Regions from separate parts of the Pseudoalteromonas sp. PA2MD11 genome, predicted to be linked through region 3. Evidence: predicted binding sites of a transcription regulator. Region 3 holds the regulator's gene; each other region holds the start of a gene.

Region 1 (7,904 bases), on a different contig from region 3:
AAGCTTATAGTGTTCAACTCATGGAGGAGAAGAGCATGGCAACCCCACGTAGAAACTTAATTAGCGTTTCAAACACGCCTTACTATCACTGTATTTCACGCTGCGTTCGTCGCGCTTTTTTGTGCGGGCAAGACCCACTAACTGGTCGCTCATATGAACACCGGCGCGATTGGGTTGAAAACAAACTACTTCAACTTGGTCGTATATTTTGTATTGATGTTTGTGCTTACGCTGTTATGAGTAACCATACTCATCTAGTACTTCATATTGATATAGCAAAAGCAAAGCGTTTGAATAATAAAGCGATTCTGATTAGATGGCATAAGTTATTTAAAAGTACATTCCTTTGCCAACGATTCTTAAATGGCGAATTGCTAACAAAAACAGAGCTTTCTGCGGTTAATACCAGAGTAAATTTATATCGAGAGAGGCTCAGTAGCATCAGTTGGTTTATGCGCGTTCTTAATGAGAGTGTTGCTCGAAAAGCAAATCAAGAAGATGAGTGCAAAGGACGCTTTTGGGAAGGTCGCTTTAAGTCACAAGCATTACTTGATGAAGCAGCTCTTGCAGCTTGTCTTGCGTATGTTGACCTAAACCCTGTAAGAGCGAAAGCGGCTGATTTACCTGAGCAATCTGACTACACCAGTATAAAAACACGCATTGAGTCAGCTCAAAATAATAAGCAACCAAAGTCACTTATGCGCTTTGCAGGTAAACCACGTAAGCATATGCCTAAAGGTCTGCCATATAAGCTCAAAACATACCTGCAACTCGTTGATTGGACTGGTCGCTCAATCCGAGAGGGTAAACCAGGGAAAATCCCTGAAAATGCATTACCAATACTTGAAAGACTAAATATTTGTACTGACAACTGGCTTACACTCACCACTTCCTTTACTCGCTCGTTTAAAAATACGGCTGGTAAAGAGCAAGCAATCACAGCTTACACAAATCACATGAAACGAAAACGGAGAAGCTCTATAGCTAAGAGCCAAGCTTTATTTTGTTAATCTATTAAAACTACAAAACGACACTAATAAACAGCTATTGATATAAATAGAAATATCGACGTTCTGAAATTACTTATGATATAAATTAAATAGCTAATTTTTCAGACAGAGTAACAATTAAGTACCAACCCCCACTTTCATCTAGCCGAGATAAATCTCAATTATGCGATGCTGCACTCATATCAATAAATAAAATGGGTGTCTTTATTGTTTATGTAAAAAATGGATGTCTCTTTAATTACATTTTATATTCTTAGAACAAAAGTGGGTGTCTTATTATATTGTCAAATCACTAAACAACACCTTGCTTTAACATTGCATCTGCAACTCGTTCAAATCCTGCTATATTCGCACCAAGCACCAAGTCGTGTTCAATAGAGTACTGCTTGGCAGTAACTGAAATAGTATTAAAAATGGATTTCATAACTTGCTGAAGTTTTTCATCAACTTGCTCAGATTGCCACTTTTGCATACTGGCATTTTGAGCCATTTCGAATTGGCTCGTCGCCACACCTCCAGCATTTGCGGCTTTGCTTGGCCCTAAGTAAACGTTGTGCTCTTTGAAAATCTTCATTGCTTCAGGTGTAGTTGGCATGTTGGCACCTTCGCACACAGTTAAACATCTGTTTTCTAAAAGAGCTTTAGCATCACCTTTAGTAATTTCATTTTGAGTCGCACATGGCAAAGCAATGTCTGCTTCATATCGCCAAACTTGATGACCGTCAGTTGGGTATTGATTGACAGGTGTGAACTCAGCATCTTCATGTTCATTCAAATAATCTCTAAGCTCAGCACCACGTTCACTTTTTAGATGCATCACTAATTTTACGTCAAGCCCATTCTTACTATATAGCGTGCCCTTCGAATCGCTACAGCTAAGAATCACAGCACCGTACTCATCAAGCTTTTTCATCAGATAAAGTGCAACATTACCAGCACCAGACACTAAGCACCGTTTTCCTGTTAAAGAGTCGCCTTTCGCATCTAACATAGCACTTAGAAAGTAAGCAACGCCGTATCCTGTTGCTTCTGTTCTTAAAGAAGAGCCATTTAATGATTCAGGTTTTCCTGTTAAAACGCCACTAAATTGGTTTGTGATCCGCTTGTACTGCCCAAACAAATAACCAATTTCTCTCGCCCCAACGCCAATATCACCAGCAGGTACATCTGTATTAGCACCAATATGACGGAAAAGCTCAGTCATGTATGACTGACAAAAACGCATAATTTCATGGTCGCTTTTGCCTTTGGGGTTGAAATCAGCACCACCTTTACCACCACCTAACGATAAACCTGTCAATGCATTTTTTAAGACTTGCTCAAAGCCCAAAAATTTAACCACACTTTGGTTAACGCTGGGGTGAAATCGTAAGCCGCCCTTAAAAGGACCTAACGATGAACTAAATTCAATTCTAAAACCACGATTAACCTGAACATTTCCAAGATCATCAAGCCAAGGAACCCTAAATATGACTTGCCTTTCTGGCTCTACTAATCGTTCAACAATAGAGTTTTTTTGATACTTATCATTAATCTCGAGATATTGATTAATCGAAGACAGAACCTCTTCAACAGCTTGATAAAACTCCGTTTCATTTGGATTAGAACTCTTTACTGATTTTAACACTTGCTCTATGTATTCCATCACTCATTCCTCTTCAAGCTGTTGAAAATAAGATTCTTAAAAATTAAACTCATTTACGAAAAGAATCGATCACTCTTACCTAATCATAAACACCATTGGCTGCTCACTATCATTTTTCCAATAATAACGCAAAGGCTCACTCTGAGTGTCATAAAACCACACCTCGGCCACCAGCTCTAATCCACTGTTAGCTAACATTAAACTAGATGACAGCTTGCTCTGTACCAATGGTGCACGAAGCAAACACTGGTTATAATCGGCTTTATCGTCGTCGCCTTTAAGACATATGTTTAAAAAGGCTCTGGTGTCACCAATATTCAAATCTACATCTACATCGAGCTCTAATTTACTACTTAAATTAAACTCAGGAGCAATCGTTAAATCATTCATCGTCTCAGGATCCACGCCAGTAGCAGGAGGTGTTGTCTCAGGTGGCGTTGTATCTGTTGTAGGTGCTTGCGTTACATTTGTTCCAGCACTTTCAGTTGCAGAGTCGCCTTCACCACCGCCACCACACGCAGCTAACATTAAGCTTATGATCACTAAAGTATAATGTTTCATAATTATTCTCCTCTTGAAATCACGTTAGCAGGCTTAGCATTGTTGAACCACATTGGCTTTTCTTGCCCTTTTGATTCTGCAAATGCTTTAAAGTCGCTGTATGCATGGGTAATATCTACGCCTTCTTTAGGGTGAGCCCACGAAGTACCTACTTCAATTGCCCAAGGCAGACCTGTTTCGGTTTGGAAGTAAAAACCCTGCGCACTGTCAGATGCATCATCAGACTCTGCGAAAGAAAATAGTTGCATATCAAATTTTTCTGTCGGCTGCTGATTCTTAAGGTGAACCTCCCAGCTTCTAGGGTCTTTACCAACCAAGGCTTCACCATGATAGTGTCCATCAGCTGCAAATATGAAAGGATCTAATGTGTACTTAGGTGCATCTGCGGTCGCTGTACCTGGTAATAAATCAATAAACAATGAAAACGTGACTTTACTGTTGCTATCACAACCCGTCTCGGTTCTAAAATAATTACAATTAGACTGTTTATCAATGTAATCCCAAGTATCAGGCATAATCACGAAAATAGCATCTTCAGTATTTTGCTCTAAGATCTCGTGCGTTTGTTCAAGACCATTAATCAGTAAACTAATTTTTTCAGCATTAATTTGGCTACGTAAAATGCGTTTATCATTTGAACCTTCCACAGTCTCATATAACCTAACTGCAAAGCCATTATGAAAATCAGCACCTATCCCAACTAGCTCACCTTCTATTTTGTAACCTGTAGCCATACCATTTTGATCTATAATTGTAGTTCGATAGTTTATAACTAAATCATTGAAGTCATAATCTCCAGAAAATGGCCATTTATCCTCAAATGCAAGTGTTACCCAGCTATTTTCTCCGGGGTAAACTAAGCTTCCCAATGTTGTTACAGAGTAATCTTCTACCTCCCCACCAATAACACCACCAGTTGCTGTAATTGGATTGGTTTCACTACCATCAGTTACACGAAAGCGAGACCAGGTTGTTCCCATAACGGCATCATCTGGAACATTAACTAAAATGCTATTATCGCCTTGGTTTAACCGATATTTAGACACCGTAATTTCATCCGCATCAAATTGGTAATTCTGATCCCAATCAAACCATGCGTATAGATATGTCTCGTCATTTGCAGAGGTAACAATAATTTGACTGGTATTGCCTGCTACCAAATCAGTGACGAACTTTACGCCGTCATCTGATTGATCATCAGGTGTTAAAAGTAAGTCTGAACGTGTATTAATATTCTCGCCATCTACTGTAGCACCTAAGTAAACCAAATTAGTTTGATCTGCATTTGGGTCAAATAAATGTCTTGCGCCACTGTCTTCGAGTGAGGTTTGATAAGGAGCTGGTGCATCACCAAAATCGATTGAATTATCCGTTACCTTTACCTCAGCAATTGCGCAGCGTGCACCATCATTTTGATTTGATGTAGGCCCTAAAGTAAACACCGCAGCAGTTGGTGTGTAACCGTTTACAGGGCTGATGCTAAGGTCTACTTTGTGTATTTTACCGCTTCGGTTATTACTAAAATAAAACTGTCCTTTTACATCAAAATACCCAGCACCATTCGCTCCGGTATCACCAGCTATATCTAAGTTCGCCACAAAAGTGGGTGTCTGATTATTAAGATCTATTTCGTATAAGTCGCCATTTGATTCAACTGCATACAAAAGGTTGCTATTAGGATGAAAAGCAAAATCATAAATAGCTAACCCCCAGCTAGCTGAACCCGCAACTAAATCAGCTTGATATTCATCAGCAGGCTCTCTCAAATCAATACCATACAATCCGAATTTGGGATGATACAAATAATATACCGCCTGATTAGTTTCACTATTTACATGAATGTCACCCACATAAAAGTTAGTATCAGGCAGACCGTTAACCACGAGTCGTTCTAGTTGATAATCATCACCAATTTTGACAACACTCTTAGGGCTTTGCTTACTAAAGCCATACATATATTGGTCTTTATAGTTAAAACCCACAGCATTTACGCTTTCATTGTTTGTTTCGTCACTAAAGTTTAATGACGGTGCTAATACTGTCGCTTTAGCAGAGACCAAATCAATTCCAAACATTTGTGCAGGTGTACCTTGTATTAAAAATGCTTTACTTGGGCATTCTTCAAACGGAGCTGCGCTTACATAACTAGTGGCAAGCACTGATAAAAGACAGACGGGTATTTTGCTTTTCATAATTACACTCTCCTGTGGTTATGTAATTATTTAAAGCAGCAATTGTTCCAAAATATAACTCATTAAAAAATAAGGTTTTAAATATTTTTTGCAGATCCTTTTTGCAAGATGCAACCATCTATATCGCAAAATGCAATTCTTTTTAATCACAAAAAACAAATTTACTCAACACAAAAGCATGATGTGCTAGAATTGCTTCAGAAAAAATAATAATAAATGTTAAAAATGAACTTTAAAGCTCTTGTTATTCTGCTTTGTACCTTGTCATTTGCATCAATTGCGTCAACTTTACAAGGCCACATTGATGAAGCTAGAACAATAAGCGATTACCAAGAACGCTATAAATATTTAACAAATATAGATAAACGCCTTATTGAATCTGCCAGTTTTGCTGAGCGATTAAGCTTTAATGTTAGATTAATTCACATTCATATACACCTAGGTCAGTTTCAACAGGCGCAAAACATAGTAGAAGAACTTGAGTCTTCTCCAAAATATAAAAGTGACACCTCTATTTATAGCGAATTATATTTAGTCAAAGCTCGATTGGCATATAGCGCAAATAAATTAGAATCTGCAATTCACTTATCTCAACAAAATGTCGCGCTGTTTCAGCGTTTGCAACTCACCGATTACGAAATTGATGCCGTTGCGAGCCTTGTCAGTGCTTATCATAATGCGGGTGAATATCAAGCAGCCTTGAACTTGCTTGAGGTTTATATTCACGACAACAATCGAGAATTAACCTTAAAGCAAAAAGAAATGCTCTACCATGGTTATTCGCGTAATCTTGAACAGTTAGACCGGTTAACCCTTGCCCTAGAATATAAGCTAAAACGCCGTGAAGTTATTCAGCAAATGTCGCCGTCTATTTCATTACAAGCAGGTATAAGTTATTCAATTGCTCAAAGTTATTTAGATTTAGAACAATACGAAAAAGCAAAGAGCGAGTTTATTACAGCCCTTAATTTTGATAGGCAAACGGGTTCACTGTCTGATATCGGACATAGTTTAGTTAAGCTATCCCAATGCGAATATGGACTTAAAAACTACCCTGCAGCACTTGAATACGCACAAGAGGCTAAGCAGGTCTTCGCTAGTTATAACAGTACGCGAAATACTGCCTGGGCAAACCATAATATTGCGATAAATTTGCTCGAAATAGATAAACCTGACCAAGCATTAAGCATTGAAAAACAAGTGATCATTGAACTCAAGCAAGACGATCACTTATATGTAGATGTATTACTTACATTAGCTAAGCTGTACATTGGCTCTACTGAGCACGAACAAGCTAAACATTATGCTGAGCAAGCCTACCAGTTAAGTAAGCAAAAAAATAAGCTGCAAAAGCAAATCATTGCCCTAGAACATTTGATCACTGTGACAGAAAAACAAGCTGATTATAAACAAGCCCTGTCGTATCAACGTGCTATTACAGAGCTTGAAAAAGGCTTTGCCCGTAACAACTACAACCACCGTTTAGCTGAGCTACAAAACTCCATTGCAATGCGCGACCGCGATTTAGCAATACAAGATTTAAAACTCCAAGACAATGAAAAAAGCCAAGCTATTGCCGCACAACGTCAAGCTATTTTATACAGCGTCTTATTATTTAGCCTGCTTTTAGCTGCAATGGGCATTGCTTTATTAAGAATAAGACAGAGAAAACAGCTTATTGAACAGCGCCGAAATTATCTGGATAAACAAATCAGTCAACGTAGTAAGTTATTATCACAAGTAGCTCACGAACTAAGTGGTCCATTAACAGGGTTGCGCTTACACCTTGAAACGCTTCAAGCAGGCCTAACCCAATTTAATGAGCTTACATACGAAAAGCTCAACCAAAAAATCACCGATATGGCAACTTTAGTTACTGATTTAAATAAAATTTCACTTTTAGAACAAAGCAGCTTTCAGCTCAACGTAACAACAATTAATGCGGCTGAGTATTTCCAAAGCTTACACGCAGATATGCTGATCCAGCTTGAAAAATTTGAAGTGACATTTACACAAAATGTTGCTGATGAACTAAGTTTTGAGTGCGATGCAACACGGCTTTCACAGTTATTTGCAAACTTAATCAGTAATTCGCTTAAGTACACAAATCACCCTGGTAAGATTAATTTGACGATTAGCCAAAACCAAACACAGCTTTTAATCTGCTATGAAGATTCATCCCCTGGCGTCAGCGACGAGAGTTTAGCAAAGATTTTTGACCACCTTTATAGAGTGCCTGACTTAAAAACAGTGAAACAGTCAGGTTCAGGAATTGGGCTTGCGATAGTAAAACAAATTGTCGAAGCCCATAACTGGCGTATTACAGCAGCTCATAGCGAACTGGGTGGTGTACGCTATGACTTAACGATTGCTATTTAGCAGACTTGTCTGGCCATTCAAACGCGCCAACATCGCCAGGAAATACAACCGGTGATTCAATACCGTCTTTGTTCACAGCCGCAACACCAAAATAGTAGTTATCGATAACAACATTTT
Region 2 (7,904 bases), on a different contig from region 3:
ACCACCATCTGCAGATAAACTATTAACAGCTGCCGTACCACCCACATTTTGCATACTAAACCCGATTGTTTGTACTGCATCTGCGCCTATTTGGAAACTAGCAGAGTAACTACCATCAAGTAGGTTTTGACCACCAAACGTAGTATCAGTCGCAATACGATTAACTTCGTCCGATAACTGTCGAATTTCTTCTTGGATAGCTAAGCGATCTTCGTCTGTATTTGAACCATTCGCAGCTTGCTGCGCTAAAGTTCGGATTCGTTGGAACGTAGATGTGATCTCATCCATCGCGCCCTCAGCTGTCTGAGCAAGTGAAATACCATCGTTCGCGTTACGGTTACCTTGATTCAAACCTAGAATTTGTGACTGTAAGCGGTCAGAGATTTGCAAACCAGCAGCATCATCAGCCGCACTGTTAATGCGAAGACCTGATGAAAGACGTTTAAAAGAGGTATCAAGATCTGTACCTGTTCTATCCAACTGTCTTTGTGCGTTTAATGCACTAACATTAGTATTTACATATAAAGCCATAATAAACTCTCTTCTTTTCTGTCAAAGTTAAGTCACTTTAAAAGTGAATTTGACAAAGTGACTTGTTACAGCGGCAAACCTGAGTCGCCTGGGGCAAAAAACTGCCACTTTGCGGATTAATTAGTTAACTTGAAAAGATAAGAGCAATTAGTAGGCCAACTATTCAAAAAAATAATGAAAAAGGCTCCATTTGGAGCCTTTTTAAGAGATAAGTTTAAGAGTGGGTTCAGTTAACACAAATTATGGCATAATTTGTGCTTTGTATTTTATGTTCTTACAAATGTTAGAACACTACTGTCAGGATTTTGAGCGCCTCCGCTTTATAATCCTAATCTAGCGCCTTTGTTAATACCCCATTAGACAAAGGCGCTTTTCTTTTAAGTCAAAGTTTTGACTTCACTTTAACTCAAACTTTCAACTATTAACCTAGTAAGCTTAATGCCGCTTGAGGACGTTGATTCGCTTGGCTTAAGATTGTTTGGCTAGCTTGTTGTAAGATCTGCATCTTAGTTAAGTTAGCAGTTTCTTGAGCAAAGTCTGTATCTTTAATACGCGATTTCGCAGCACTTAAGTTTTCAGAGATATTAGATTGGTTACGAATCGTAGATTGGAAACGATTTTGTACCGCACCAAGCTCTGCTCGTTTCTTATCTACTACCGCAATAAGTGCATCCATACCTGCTAATGTAACCTGCGCATTTACTTGGCTTGACACACTAATCGCTGTTGCGATGTATGTAGCAGCAAACGTATCAGTTGCTAATGCTGCGCCACCGATATCAGATGCACCTTCGGCTAAGCCTGATAGACGGTCACCTGTAACAGCACTTGCGATACCTGCGATACCTGACAATGTAAAACCACCGTTAGCAGACATAGAACCTGTAGCTGAACCGCCAACATTTTGCATACTAAAGCCGATTGTTTGTACAGCGTCAGCACCTACTTGGAACTCAGCGTCATATGAGCCATCTAATAAATTTTGACCACCAAATGTTGTATCTTCTGCAACACGGTTTACCTCAGACATTAATGAGCGAATTTCTTCTTGAATCGCCAAACGGTCTTCATCTGTGTTAGATCCATTCGCTGCTTGTTGAGATAGTGTACGTACACGTTGAAACATTGCTGTTACTTCATCAAGAGCACCTTCAGCAGTTTGTGCTAAAGAGATACCATCATTTGCGTTACGGTTACCTTGGTTAAGGCCGTTAATTTGTGATGTTAAACGGTCTGAAATTTGTAGACCAGCCGCATCGTCAGCTGCGCTGTTGATACGGAAACCTGATGATAAACGCTTAAATGAAGTATCTAGTGAGTTACCAGAATTCATTAATTGTCTTTGTGCGTTTAATGAACTAACATTTGTATTTACATAAAGTGCCATGATATTTCTCCCGAAGTAAACTTATCATTTACTCTCAAACTTACTCTAATTAAGCCGTAGCGGTTATTTGCTACGTTGCTTGGTTAATTAAGTTATCGGTCCGGTAAAAAAATCCTTTAGCGAATTTTTAAACAAATTTTAAAATTTTATTTAATACACTGTATTTAAAAGAGAAATATCTTATTTTTTTAACTAAACATCGCTTCTGGTTACTTTAAAAGCCGCTATCACGATGTTTTGCTAAAGATATAAATACTAAAAAGAAAGCACTAAAAGCACTTTTAAAGTGTGAATCTTAAGGAAGGTTTTGTAGGTTAAGCTCAAAAAATGAGCTTAACCTTTATAAGTTATAAGTAATCAAATAATGAGAGGTTTGCCAAACGGCCAAATGTTGCCTGTGCAGCTTGCAATGATGTTTCCTGTTTGGTGAGTTCAGTAATCGCTTCAGCCATATCAAGCTCCACCAATTCAGATTTAGCTGCTTTGTTACTCACGTCTAAATCACTATTAGACTGCTCAATTTTCTTGGCGGTATTTAAACGCCCTCCTAATCCAGCCTGAACTAATGAAACTTTATTTTTGGCATTATCGAGTTGTACAATGGCATCAGCCAAAACTTGTTCAAACTCATTCTGAGTCAAATTTGGGTTTGTCAATCCAGCAATAAGATCATCCATTGTATTGAGCGCATTCTCTTTTTGCGGCGCTTCAAGATCTACATCAATTTGCCCATTAGCAAGTGGTACAACTGATATTTCCATGCCTTGATATGCAATTTTACCATCTTCAAAGCTGCCACTATCAATTGTTACACCCGCTTGTTGTACCACATAAGTATTCGGTGTGCCTGTGGTGGTAATAAAACTTAGTGTATTGGCATTAGCCGCTGCGGCAGGATCGGCATTGTAATTAGCCTGATGGAATTTATCGAAATCAGCTTGCTCAGTAACATAAATTTTTGAGCTTGTAATCCCGCCGGAAACGGTACCGTCGTTCGAGGCCACATTTAAACGCGCGTCAACCTTCTCGAATGTATCAAAACCATTGTCACTTGATTTAATCTCTACGCCTTCAGCTACTTTGATTTTGTGTTGCCCCTGATCGCCACCATATTCATAGCGACCAGACGTACTATTGTAGCTATAAGACGGAGTATTATCTTGGTAACCCGAAAAGATAAACTTTCCATCTTCGGTTTTTGCGTTCATTAAATCCAGCATTGTACTTTGCAGCGCTTTAATTTCTTCTGCAATTCCTTCACGGTCAATATCTGTATAGGCACCATTACCTGCTTGAATTGTCAGCGTATACGCAGACTCTAATGCGCCTTTGATATTTTTTAATACACTTTCTTCGGTTGTTAATCGGCTATTCAACATAGTAATGTTTTTACTAAATTGCTCTTGCCCTTGAATGCGATCTGTATAAAGCAATGCGCGAGCTGTGGCTGATGGATCGTCAGCAGCTGTTAATACACGCTTTTGGGTATTAACCTGCTCTTGTGCTTTATTTACGTTTTGCTGTGAGTTAAGAATAGAGTTAAGGTTATTCTTATACATCATGTTATTTGAAATACGCATAATTACCTCGCCGCACTTAATAAGGTGTCAAAAATAGTACGTGCTGTTGCAAGTACTTGCGCTGATGCAGCATATGATTGTTGAAAGCGCAGCAGATTTGCAGCTTCTTCATCAAGGTTTACCCCTGATAGCGATTCATACCAAGCCTCTGACTGATCAGCCAGTGCTGTAAATGCCGCACCGTTAGTTTGGGCTTGACTAGTCACTACACCAATGTCAGTAACTAACCCAGAATACGCCTGATTAAATGTTTGATGATTATCAGCAGTACTACTAGCAACAACATTTTGACGTACTAGTTCACCATTTTGTAAATCAGCCAATTGCAAGCCATTACGGTTATCATCAAAGCCACCGGTATTGAACTCAACGGTAAAAGTGTCTCCTGTGGCAGGTGAACCTTCAATGTTAAAGTCAAACCCATAGGTATCATAAGGCGCGCCAGCTTGGGCAAGAATATTTTCAGCTGGTGGTGTAATAGTAAAGGTCGATGTACCGTTCCCGTCCGTAATTTGATATTCGTTAGCATTTGCCGTTTTCACTAATGTAATATCGCCATTAGCCAAGCTAGGAGGTGGCCCCACGGTAATACCCGTTGAGTTATCAATATCTGAAACTGTACCAGCAGAAATACTTGCATCACTGGTGTTATTAATATCAGTAGCAGTACGAATAGGTGATGCTAACGCTAAATCTTCAGGGCGCTCAGTGGCAAGCTCTAAAGTCGTTGCTGCTTGTGAATTTAGCTTAACCATAAATTGGTCACCCGTATTCGCAGTACCTGATACATTAAGCTGTAAACCAAATGAGTCACTTCCTGCAGGTGTAATTGTTGAAGAATCAATGACCCCCCCCACGATATTTGCTGTAGCAGGACTACCTAGCGGCTCACCTTTATTATCAATAGGCTGGATTTCAACTGTTGAAGCACTCGTATAAGTTACAACAAAATCACTTGCTGGCAATTCGCTGCCTTTACCTGGCTCAACCGTTGCCGTCATTGTTGATGTGCCCGTATTAGCTTGATAGCCAAACACATCTACCGTTGGAATAGCAAAGATATCACCGCCAATTTCACCATTGGCGTTCATACCTAGGCTATTTTGCTGATTAAAGGCATCGGCTAACGCTAAGCCCATTTGACCAAGTTGATTTTGCGCTGGCACTAAAATATCGTCACGAAATGCCAGTAAGCCACCAATTTTGCCTTTCAATTTACTTACATCAACATCAAGCGGCACGGCTTTGCCACCGTTTACATCAAGTTTTAATTCTTTAAAGTTCGGATCAGGGTCGCCACTGAATGAAAACAGGTTAAATGTGCCACTTTGCATGACAAGTGCTTGACCTGAGCCTAAATAAACTTGTTTTTCGCCGTTGTTGCCATCGAGTGTTTCGATATCAATCAGCTCAGATAAGTCACGAATTGCTTTATCACGTTCATTATATAAACCACTTGATACTGACTCACGATCAGTGCCATGAACAGATGCAATCTTGGTATTTAGTTCGCTGATGCTTTGAATTAAGTTATTTGCTTCATCAGAGAAGATTTCTAGCTGCTCATTTACCACGGCTTTTTGGTCAACCACAATGCTCGACAATCTGTCCATTTGATCAATTAAGTTTTGTGCATCCGTCATGACCAGTGAACGAGCTACTGTTGACGACGGTTGATTTAAGCTTTCTTGTACGTTGTTAAAAAACGAGTTGATACTGGTTGATAAGCTGTTTGACTCTTCAGAAAACAAGCTATCTACTCGGCTTGCTTCAGTTACAAACTGATCAAAGAATGCCTTATTAGAGGTATCTCTATTTAATTGCTTTTGTGCAAATTCATTCAGTAAGCGATACGTTTCACCACGACCCACTTGATTATCGATCATGGTTGTGAACTCAGTACGCTCACGCACATAGCCCTCGGTATTAACGTTGGCGATGTTTTTACTGGTGGTTTGTAAAAGCTCAGAGTTAGCTCTTACACCGGCATTTGCTATGTCATATAAGCTAAATGACATGAGGGTCTACTCCTTAACGTACCAATGAAGCAGCAACGCTTTGAAGCTCAACGCGCTTCAATACCTGCTTAATTTTATCGGCATAATTTGGATCAGTTGCATAGCCTGCTTTTTGTAACGAATCTAAAAAGGCTGCAGGCTCTGCGGTATTATTAAGTGCTTCTTGATAACGTGGATTTTCATTTAAGAAATCCACAAAGTCGTTCACACTGTCTTTAATCGATTGATAAGAGCGAAAACTTGCTTGCTTTTTAACTGGCACGCCTTGTTCAAATTCAAGCGTGACTTTGCTTGCTTTATCGCCTTGCCAGCTCCTATCCGATTTAATGTTGAATAAGTTGTTACTACTGGTGCCATCAGCTTTACTGATGATGTGTTTACCCCACCCAGTCTCAAGCGCCGCTTGAGCAACCATTACAGCAGGGTTTAAACCAATTTTTTCAGCCGCATTTTTAGCGTGCTCCCAAACAGAGCTAATGAAAGACTCTGCATCTTCAAAGCGGTTTTCTGTTTGCTCGTTCGCAGCTGTATCTGCAACAGCTTTTGGCTCAGCTTTAATCTTGTGACTGTCGCTCGTTGCACCGGTTGCGCGCTTATCACTGTCGAACTCAGCCGTCGTTCTAAGCACAGAACCTGGAGTAAACTGTTTACCATCTGGCGAGAGTTGTTGAACAATTAAGTCAGCTAGACCCAGCGAGCCGTTTGATGAAAGTTCAACCGATAACTGTTGGTCATGCATCTCTTCAAAAAACTTAACGCCGCTTGAATTAAATGGGCTATCTTTATCTTCAAACGCTTCATTTGCTTTACGCATGCTTTTCAGCAGCATTTGAGTGAAGATAGATTCAAATTGTGCCGCCGCTTTTTTCAGCGCCTCTTTTGACGCATCGCTAGAGGCATCACTTTTTAGAGCACTTTGACGTAACGAGTCTAAGTTGCCTAAATCAAAAAAGTTTTGCTTGTCGAGATGATTAGTATCCATCAGCTTTTTGACACAATAGTTAATAATGAAAATTAAAATGCAAAAATTGCGCCAATAAAAAGCTTTATAAATGAGTAGCTAATAACTGATACAGGAATGGAGTAACTTCAGGGCCAAGATTTTGGCTGATGTTTATACACTGAAGGATTAAAGGTTATAGAAACAAAAAACGCGCTCGAAAGCGCGTTTTAATTTAAATGATAACCAGTTGCCCGTTTATCGCCCCCGCTTCTTTTAAAGCTTCAAGGATTGCCATTAAATCACCCGGTGCGGCCCCGACCTCATTGATTGCGCGTACGAGATCATCAAGATTAACACCTGGATTAAATACAAAAGCACGTGAATCATCTTCGTTCACATCAATAATACTTTGATTGGTAACGGTAGTTTCACCATCACTTAAAGCATTTGGCTGTGACACATTTTGCTGCTCAGCAATCGTAACCGTTAAACCACCATGAGTTATTGCCGCAGGCTGTAGCTTCACGTTTTTGCCAATCACAATTGTACCAGTGCGGGAGTTAACAATAATTTTTGCTGCTGTGTCTGCAGGCTTAAACTCTAAGTTTTCAAGGGTAGATAAATACGCAACACGTTGAGATGCATCACGCGGTGCTAACACTCGCACTGACGCTGCATCAATTGCCTGAGCACTGTCAGGCCCCACCAAATCATTAATCGTTTGCTCTAGGCGTTTTGCTGTTGTGAAATCTGGGCGATTTAAATTAAAGGTAATATAGTCACCTTGCATAAACGGGCTCTTAATAGCACGCTCTACAATGGCACCGTTTGGAATACGACCAACAGTGGGTGTATTAATAATTACACGGCTACCATCAGCCCCTTCCGCACCTAAACCACCTACAACTAAGCTACCTTGTGCAATCGCATAGGTATTGCCATCAACCCCTTTTAAAAAGGTTTGTAATAAGGTACCACCACGTAAACTACCCGCACTACCAATAGACGAAACCGTAATATCAATGGTTTGACCCGGTTTTCTAAATGCCGGTAACTCTGCATGCACAGCCACAGCGGCAACATTTTTGATTTTAGGTTTTAAGCTATCTGGTAAGGTGATACCAAAACCATTTAACATGGCTTTAAAGCTTTGTTGAGTAAATCGGCTTTGTTCACCTGTGCCAGGCAAACCGACAACCAAACCATACCCCACTAATTGGTTAGAGCGTACGCCCTCAACCATAGATACATCTTTGACTCGCTCAGCCTGTGCAGAAAACTGCAGGCTAATTAAGCAAAGAGCGATGATGTATTTAAACCCATTCATGACTTTATTCCTCTAAAATGGGAAAAGCGAACTACTAAAGAAACGAGACAGCCAACCTGCACTTTGCGTTTCTTGAATTTGCCCTTTACCTGAGTATTGAATTCGCGCATTAGCAATA
Region 3 (7,904 bases):
CATAATTGCTATTGGCACCAGCTTACCAGAGCTGGCAGCCTGTATTGCAGGGGTATTAAAAAACGAAGACGACTTAGCACTTGGTAATATCGTTGGCTCAAACATTTTCAATTTACTCGCCGTATTACCACTTGCGGGTATTATCAACCCTTCAATTATTGACCCTTCTGCGGCAAACCGCGATGCACTTATCATGATTGCAGCAACCGTTGTATTGATTGCCATGTCATTGAACTTTAAAGGTGCTCGTCGTATCAATAGAGTAGAAGGTGGCTTACTGTTAGTCGCATTTATTGCATATCAGGGCTATATTTTCAGCCAAGTAGGATAATTAATGACACAACCTAGCTTTATCGCGCAGGGTAAGCGCGTACTCGAAATTGAAGCACAAGCTTTACAAGAAATTGAGCAATATATAAATCAAGATTTCGATAATGCTTGCCAATTAATGTTCCAATGTACAGGTCGTATTATTGTGATTGGTATGGGCAAGTCTGGCCATGTAGGTAATAAAATTGCAGCAACCCTTGCAAGTACTGGCACTCCGGCATTTTTTGTTCATCCTGGCGAAGCTAGCCACGGTGATTTAGGAATGATCACCCGCGACGATGTGGTGATGTGTATTTCAAATTCAGGTGAGACCAGCGAAGTACTCAGTATTATCCCTGTTATTAAGCGCATTGGCGCAAAAATGATTTCATTAACAGGCAACCCAGACTCAACAATGGCAAAACTGTCTGATGTTCATGTGTGCATCAAAGTTAGCCAAGAAGCGTGTCCGTTAGGCCTTGCCCCAACGGCAAGCACCACTGCAACCTTGGTTATGGGCGATGCAATGGCGGTTGCGCTACTAGAAACCCGAGGTTTCACTGCCGACGATTTTGCACTTTCGCACCCGGGTGGCAGCTTAGGTAAACGTTTATTACTTACATTAGATGATGTGATGCACGCAGGCGACGCAACGCCAATCGTTAGCGAAACCCAAAGCATCAAAGATGCATTGATTGAAATGTCAGCCAAAGGCCTTGGTATGACCGCAGTGATTGGTGCAGATGAAAAGTTAGCCGGGTTATTCACTGATGGTGACTTACGCCGTATTTTAGAACAGCGCATCGATATCCATAACACGGCAATTAGCCAAGTGATGACCCGTTCATGCACAACGGCTCGCCCTGACATGCTTGCGGCTGAAGCTTTAAATATTATGGAGCATAAACGTATTAATGGTTTAATTGTGGTGGATCAAAGCAACACACCAATTGGTGCCCTTAATATGCAAGACTTATTAAAAGCAGGAGTTCTCTAAGCAATGACATTCGCCGAACTATACCAGCCCCTGAGCCCTGATGTGAGTCAGCGTGCTCAAAAAATAAAACTATTAATCTGTGATATTGATGGTGTTTTTTCTGATGGTCGAATTTATTTGGGTAATAATGGCGAAGAGCTTAAAGCATTCAATACTAAAGATGGTTTTGGTATTAAAGCACTCATTAATAGTGGCTTTGAAGTGGCAGTGATTACTGGCCGCCATTCACAAATAGTTCAGCAGCGAATGACTAGCCTAACAGTTCAGCACATTTATCAGGGACAAGAAGATAAGCTGATTGCTTATCAAGAGTTAAAGGATAAACTGGGGCTGACAGATGAACAGATTGCCTATATTGGTGATGATGGTCCAGACTTACCAGTTATGGAAAAAGTTGGCTTTGCTGTCGCAGTAAACGATGCACACCCGCTTATCAAGAAGCTGGCTCATTACACCACATTATTACCGGGTGGCTTTGGAGCCGTGCGTGAATTAACTGATTTACTGATGTTAGAAAACGGCAAGCCGTTAACTAGCGATGGAACCAGCGCATGAATATAGCCCGTATTTTACTGAGTATTGTTTTTGTCTGTTGCATGGTGTGGTTATGGTACCCGTACTTTAACCAGTCAACTGATACAATAACTAGTGAAGACGAGATCATCGCAACGCCTGATTACACTGCCGTTGCTCTAAAGCAAACAGCTTATGACGAGCAAGGTAAAATTAGTCATAAAGTGGCAGCTGCAAAAATGGAGTTGTATCAACAATTAGGGTTTACCTTTTTTGAACAACCTATTTTTACTATTTATAGCGATCAGCAAGTTTGGCAAGTAAGAGCCAAAGAAGCTACTTTATACGAAAATGATCAGCTGATTTTTGAAGGGGATGTAGTTGCTAAAAACTTAACCCATAACGGTATGATCGAAGATATAAAAGCAGAAAATATTAATGTCGACATTGATAAAATGACGATGTTTTCAAAGCAACCTGTAACACTAACAGGACCGAATTTAAAAATTACCGGTAAAGGCTTAAAAGCCGATTTAAAAGCCGAAATTGTTGAGTTAACTAACCATACACGAACCATATACTATGACCAATAAACTGAAGAAATTACTCCTGATCCCAAGCTTATTGATTGCCTTTTCGGGCGCAGCTGCCGAGCAAACAGGCGCTCAAATTAGCATTAGCTCAGATCGCCAAGTCGGTAAACTAAAAGATGGCGTTGGCATATTCGAAGGTAACGTAGAGATCGTGCATGGTGATCGTCGCATTACAGCTGAGCGACTTGAGGCACATGGCGGTGACACCGAAGGTACAGTCGAATTAATTATCGCTACAGGCAAACCAGCTTACTTCGAAGAAAAGCAAGCTGATGGCACCGTGATGAGCGCCAGCGCCGAAGAAGTTCGTTATGATGTTGCGAAACGCTTCTTAACACTCAATGGCGAAGCTGAAGTCACTCAAGCGGGTCAAAAAGTAACGGCAAAAAGCATTACCTACGATATGGCTCAACAGCTGATCAGCGCAGAAAAAGACGAAAACTCAACAGATCGTGTACACACTATTTTAGTGCCTGTAGAAAATAAAAAAGACGATAAAGGCCAACCATGAGCACATTAAAAGCAGAGCTTTTAGCTAAAAGCTACAAAGGCCGCCAAGTGGTTAAAAATGTCGGTCTTGAAGTTGAAGCGGGCAGTATTGTTGGCTTGTTAGGGCCAAATGGTGCAGGTAAAACAACGACCTTCTATATGATTGTAGGCCTCGTACCAAGCGACAAAGGAAAAATAAGCATTGATGATAACGATATCACGCTTTTGCCAATGCACAGCCGTGCGCGCTTAGGTATTGGTTATCTACCACAAGAGTCGTCTATTTTTCGAAAATTAACAGTTTACCAAAACTTGATGGCCATATTAGAGACCCGCAAAGATCTTAACAAAACAACGCGCGAAGAGACGCTTAACAACTTATTAGATGAATTTAGCATTCAACATATTCGCGATAGCCAAGGTATGGCACTGTCAGGTGGTGAACGACGCCGCGTTGAAATTGCACGTGCATTAGCCGCTAATCCTAAATTTATCCTTTTAGATGAGCCTTTTGCTGGTGTTGATCCTATTTCGGTGTTAGATATAAAGAAAATTATTGAGCACCTAAAAAATCGTGGTATTGGTGTACTTATTACTGACCATAATGTTCGAGAAACCCTTGATGTTTGTGAAAAAGCCTACATTGTTTCTCATGGGGAGCTAATTGCATCAGGGACACCTGAGCACGTATTAGCTGACCAAACTGTACGTGATGTTTATCTAGGCGAGCAATTTAGGCTGTAACCATTACGCCACCGACTAGAGCATCTGCTAGACTTATACAACGACAATAAATCGATAACAGTGTCTTCACCGTTACCGATAACTTAAAAAGGATTGTTAGGGATACATGAGGCAATCATTACAGCTGCGCATGGGCCAGCAACTTACAATGACTCCACAACTGCAACAAGCCATTCGCTTGTTGCAGCTCAGTACATTGGATCTCCAGCAAGAAATTCAAGAAGCGCTTGATAGTAATCCTCTGCTTGAAGTGGAAGAAGCGGATTACAACGAAGAAAGCATCGGTAAGAATGAGCAAAAAGCGGAGTCTGACGATGTACAAGTCAGCGCGTCTGCCGACGAAGCACCTAGCGAATTCGAGCAAGAAAGTAGTGATGCTCTGAGTAAGGATACGGTTAGCGATGACTTAGCTATGGATATTACGTGGGATGAGTACATGAGTGCCGCCCCATCAACATCGTCTGGGCCAATGCCTGAAGACGAGTCTATTTACCAAGGTGCTTCAACAGAAACACTGCAAGAATATTTAATGTGGCAACTACAGCTCACACCATTTAGTCCTACCGATGAAGCGATTGCCGTTGCCATCGTTGAAGCTATCGATGACTCAGGTATTTTAACGGTTAGCTGCGAAGATATTGTCGAAAGCTTTAATCAAAATAATGATGAAGAAGAAATCGAACTAGATGAAGTTGAAGCTGTCTTAAAAAGAATACAGTTATTCGATCCAGTTGGTATCGGCGCGCGAAGTTTACAAGAGTGCCTGTGTATACAACTTCGTCAATTCGATGCCAATACGCCATATTTAGCTGAAACTAAAATGGTTTTATCTGAGCATATCGAATTATTAGCAAGTCGCGACTATCGCACTTTAATGAAAAAGACTAAGCTTAAAGAAAACGAGCTTAAAGAAGTGATGACGCTCATTCACAGCTTAAATCCTAAGCCTGCGGATAGCATAGTACGCGAAGAATCTGAGTACGTTATACCTGATGTATCAGTGAAAAAAGTGAAAGGCCGCTGGGTAGTCGAGTTAAACCCAGATTGTATGCCAAAGATTAGAGTGAACAGCCAATATGCGGCGATGTCTCGCTCTGTTAAATCAAGTAGCGACAGCCAATTTATTCGCTCTCACTTACAAGAAGCAAAGTGGTTTATTAAGAGCTTAGAAAGCCGTAACGATACGCTTTTAAAAGTGACCAACTGTATCGTTCAACAACAACAAGCTTTCTTTGAGCATGGCCCTGAGGCAATGAAGCCGATGGTGCTAAATGATGTTGCTGAAATGGTCGAAATGCATGAATCGACGATTTCACGGGTAACAACGCAAAAATATATGCATACCCCACGGGGTATTTTTGAGTTGAAATATTTCTTCTCAAGCCATGTCAGCACCGAAAATGGTGGTGAGTGTTCTTCTACAGCAATACGCGCTTTAATCAAGAAGTTAGTCGCTGCAGAAAACTCAGCTAAACCATTGAGTGATAGCAAAATTGCAGATATATTGGCTGAGCAAGGAATTAAAGTAGCTAGACGTACAATTGCAAAATATCGTGAGTCTCTAGCAATACCTCCGTCTAATCAGCGTAAGAGTCTGATTTAGACGTTTTACATAGAAGGAAAAATGCTTATGCAACTAAATTTAACTGGTCGTCATGTAGAAATCACTGATTCATTAAGAGACTATGTAAACACTAAGTTCGCAAAACTAGAAAGGCATTTTGATCATATTAATAATGTTCATGTCATTTTAGATGTAGAAAAATTAAGCCAAAAAGCAGAAGCAACTTTACATGTAAACGGAGGCGAGTTGTTCGCTTCTACAGAACATCAAGATATGTACGCAGCAATTGACTCATTGATCGATAAACTTGATCGCCAAGTCATTAAGCATAAAGAGAAATTAGCTCGACATTAAATTATGAAACTTAGTTCACTTACTAATCAGGACTGCAGCAAAGCTGCGGTCCTTTTTAATAGCAAAAAAAGAATTCTTGAGTATATTAGCGAGTTAGCTCACCAGCAGTTTCCTCATTTATCTCAACAAGATATCCTAGATGCTTTTCTGAACAGGGAAAAGTTAGGTAGTACAGGTATCGGCCGAGGAATAGCTATTCCCCACGGTCGAATGAGTGGTGCTGATGAACCTCATGCATTTATTATTGTCAGTGAATCTCCCATCAATTTTGATGCGATAGACAATCGTCCCGTTGATATTTTTGTGGCACTCATCGTACCAGATGGCGATTGCCAGTTGCACTTGAAGACCTTGTCAACAATTGCTGATAGACTTAAAGATAAAGATTTTTGTAAACAGTTGCGAAGTGCTACAAGCGATCAGCAACTATTTCAAGTAATTGCATCAGAGGCATAAATGGAATTAATAATTATCAGCGGTCGCTCAGGCTCGGGCAAATCGGTCGCTTTACGAGTTCTTGAAGACTTAGGCTACTACTGTGTTGATAATATTCCTGTCAACCTACTGCCTTCGCTCGTGCGAAGTGTTTCTGATAATTATGACAAAATTGCCGTCAGTATCGACGTACGTAACTTACCGAAAGAGCAGCAAGAGTTTAATGATATTCTTGAGTACCTGCCAGGTTTTGCTAACCCAACACTATTCTACCTAGATAGTGATGATCAAACCCTAATCAAGCGTTTTTCTGAAACTCGCCGTTTGCATCCATTATCGATTGATTCTTTACCGCTTGATCTTGCCATTAAACAAGAAAAAATCCTGCTTGATGTGCTGATCACCCGCGCTGACTTTATGATTGATACCACTGATTTGAGTGTTCATCAGTTAGCAGAATCAATTCGTGAAAAGATTTTAGGTAAGAAAGATAAAAAACTGATTATTACGTTTATGTCGTTTGGTTTTAAGCATGGCATTCCAAAAGAAGCTGACTACGTTTTTGATGCACGCTTTTTACCGAACCCACACTGGGAGCCTGATTTAAAGCCACTAACCGGCCTCGATCAGCCTGTCAGGGATTATTTAGCTAGCCACAGCATAGTGCAAAAGTTCACTTGGCAGATTCAAACCTTTGTACAGACTTGGTTGCCACATCTAGAGCGCAACAACCGCAGTTACCTAACCATTGCAATTGGTTGTACAGGAGGCCAACACCGTTCTGTTTACTTAGCGCAAACAATTGGTGAAAGCTTTTCTAAAACTCATGCTAATGTAAAAATTCGCCACCGCGAACAAGATATCTAACTAGGCACCAACAATGCACGCTGAAGATACCTTTTTAATTCAAAACAAACTTGGCTTACATGCTCGCGCTGCGACTGTTTTAGCGCAACTAGCACTGCAATTTGATGCCAAAATTACACTTTTTCAAGATGAGAAAGAAGCTGAAGGCGACAGCGTGTTAGCGTTAATGCTCCTTGAAAGTAGTCAAGGAAAAGAGGTTCGTGTTGTATGCGAAGGTCCTGACGCTGACGCTGCATTAACGGCAATCGGCGAATTAATTGCGCAACGCTTTCACGAGCAAGAATAGCATTTGCTAAGACTTCAAGGTTTACGGTAAACTTACTTCGGATATTTAAAATTCCCTTTAAATATCCTACTTTTATATCGCTCGCTTTTCTAAATTACAAAACTCTTAATAAATTTATCGCAGTGCGACGATATCTCTGCAAATACACTACAAAGCAACTATGCTGTATTTGCATAGCCTATTTAAACTTTTTTCAGTTGTAAGGACGCCAATGCCAGAAGCCTTTGAACAAGATTACCCACTACAACAACTCAAACAAGTGACCAAGTCACTCAATAGTGGTCAATTTGTTCAAGTGCGCGGCATGTTAGCCAAAACGGCACCTTGTGATACAGCCCTTTTACTTGAGTCTTCTCCCCATAAAATTCGTCGTATGCTTTGGCAGCTGGTTGACCCAGATGTCCGTGGTGATGTTCTAGAGGAACTCTCTGAAGATGTACGTCTTGGCATTATTGCCCAGATGGAGCCTGAGCACATTGCTGCTGCTACAGAAGATATGGACGACGATGACTTAGGTGAGGTTTTACGTAGTCTTCCTGATACCGTATATCAAGACGTTGTTAGCGCGATGGACTCGCAAGATAGAGAAAGGGCAACTCAAGCGCTTTCTTATCAAGAGCGCTCAGCCGGAGCCCTGATGAACAGCGATACGGTAACCATTCGTCCAGATGTTACCCTAGATGTAGTTTTACGCTATTTACGCTTACGAGGTGAGTTACCAGAGGGTACCGATGATTTATATGTAGTTGATAA

Evidence for each region. The regulator sigma-54, encoded in region 3, starts transcription at its own class of promoters, with help from an activator protein. The targets are predictions, from matches to a motif close to GTTGGCACGNNNNTNGNNT.
Region 1: ISP07_RS04105 (LruC domain-containing protein) is a predicted target of sigma-54. The motif match lies at 5,442-5,460, and genes of this name have one in related genera.
Region 2: flgJ (flagellar assembly peptidoglycan hydrolase FlgJ) is a predicted target of sigma-54. The motif match lies at 6,536-6,554, and genes of this name have one in related genera.

The regions. Positions count from the first base shown of each region.
Region 1 is NZ_JADKNF010000002.1:301,773-309,676, forward strand. Features, by position in the region: gene ISP07_RS04090 (transposase) at 36-1,010, shown strand; gene gdhA (NADP-specific glutamate dehydrogenase) at 1,303-2,655, opposite strand; gene ISP07_RS04100 (hypothetical protein) at 2,731-3,216, opposite strand; gene ISP07_RS04105 (LruC domain-containing protein) at 3,219-5,408, opposite strand; gene ISP07_RS04110 (ATP-binding protein) at 5,634-7,787, shown strand; gene ISP07_RS04115 (M28 family metallopeptidase) at 7,780-7,904, opposite strand, start outside.
Region 2 is NZ_JADKNF010000003.1:12,649-20,552, reverse strand. Features, by position in the region: gene ISP07_RS04795 (flagellin) at 1-531, opposite strand, end outside; gene ISP07_RS04790 (flagellin) at 953-1,918, opposite strand; gene flgL (flagellar hook-associated protein FlgL) at 2,266-3,498, opposite strand; gene flgK (flagellar hook-associated protein FlgK) at 3,501-5,516, opposite strand; gene flgJ (flagellar assembly peptidoglycan hydrolase FlgJ) at 5,530-6,498, opposite strand; gene ISP07_RS04770 (flagellar basal body P-ring protein FlgI) at 6,692-7,786, opposite strand; gene flgH (flagellar basal body L-ring protein FlgH) at 7,799-7,904, opposite strand, start outside.
Region 3 is NZ_JADKNF010000012.1:51,048-58,951, reverse strand. Features, by position in the region: gene ISP07_RS13655 (calcium/sodium antiporter) at 1-331, shown strand, start outside; gene ISP07_RS13650 (KpsF/GutQ family sugar-phosphate isomerase) at 335-1,306, shown strand; gene kdsC (3-deoxy-manno-octulosonate-8-phosphatase KdsC) at 1,310-1,861, shown strand; gene lptC (LPS export ABC transporter periplasmic protein LptC) at 1,858-2,412, shown strand; gene lptA (lipopolysaccharide transport periplasmic protein LptA) at 2,402-2,923, shown strand; gene lptB (LPS export ABC transporter ATP-binding protein) at 2,920-3,645, shown strand; gene ISP07_RS13625 (RNA polymerase factor sigma-54) at 3,752-5,248, shown strand; gene hpf (ribosome hibernation promoting factor) at 5,276-5,563, shown strand; gene ptsN (PTS IIA-like nitrogen regulatory protein PtsN) at 5,567-6,019, shown strand; gene rapZ (RNase adapter RapZ) at 6,020-6,865, shown strand; gene ISP07_RS13605 (HPr family phosphocarrier protein) at 6,879-7,151, shown strand; gene mgtE (magnesium transporter) at 7,363-7,904, shown strand, end outside.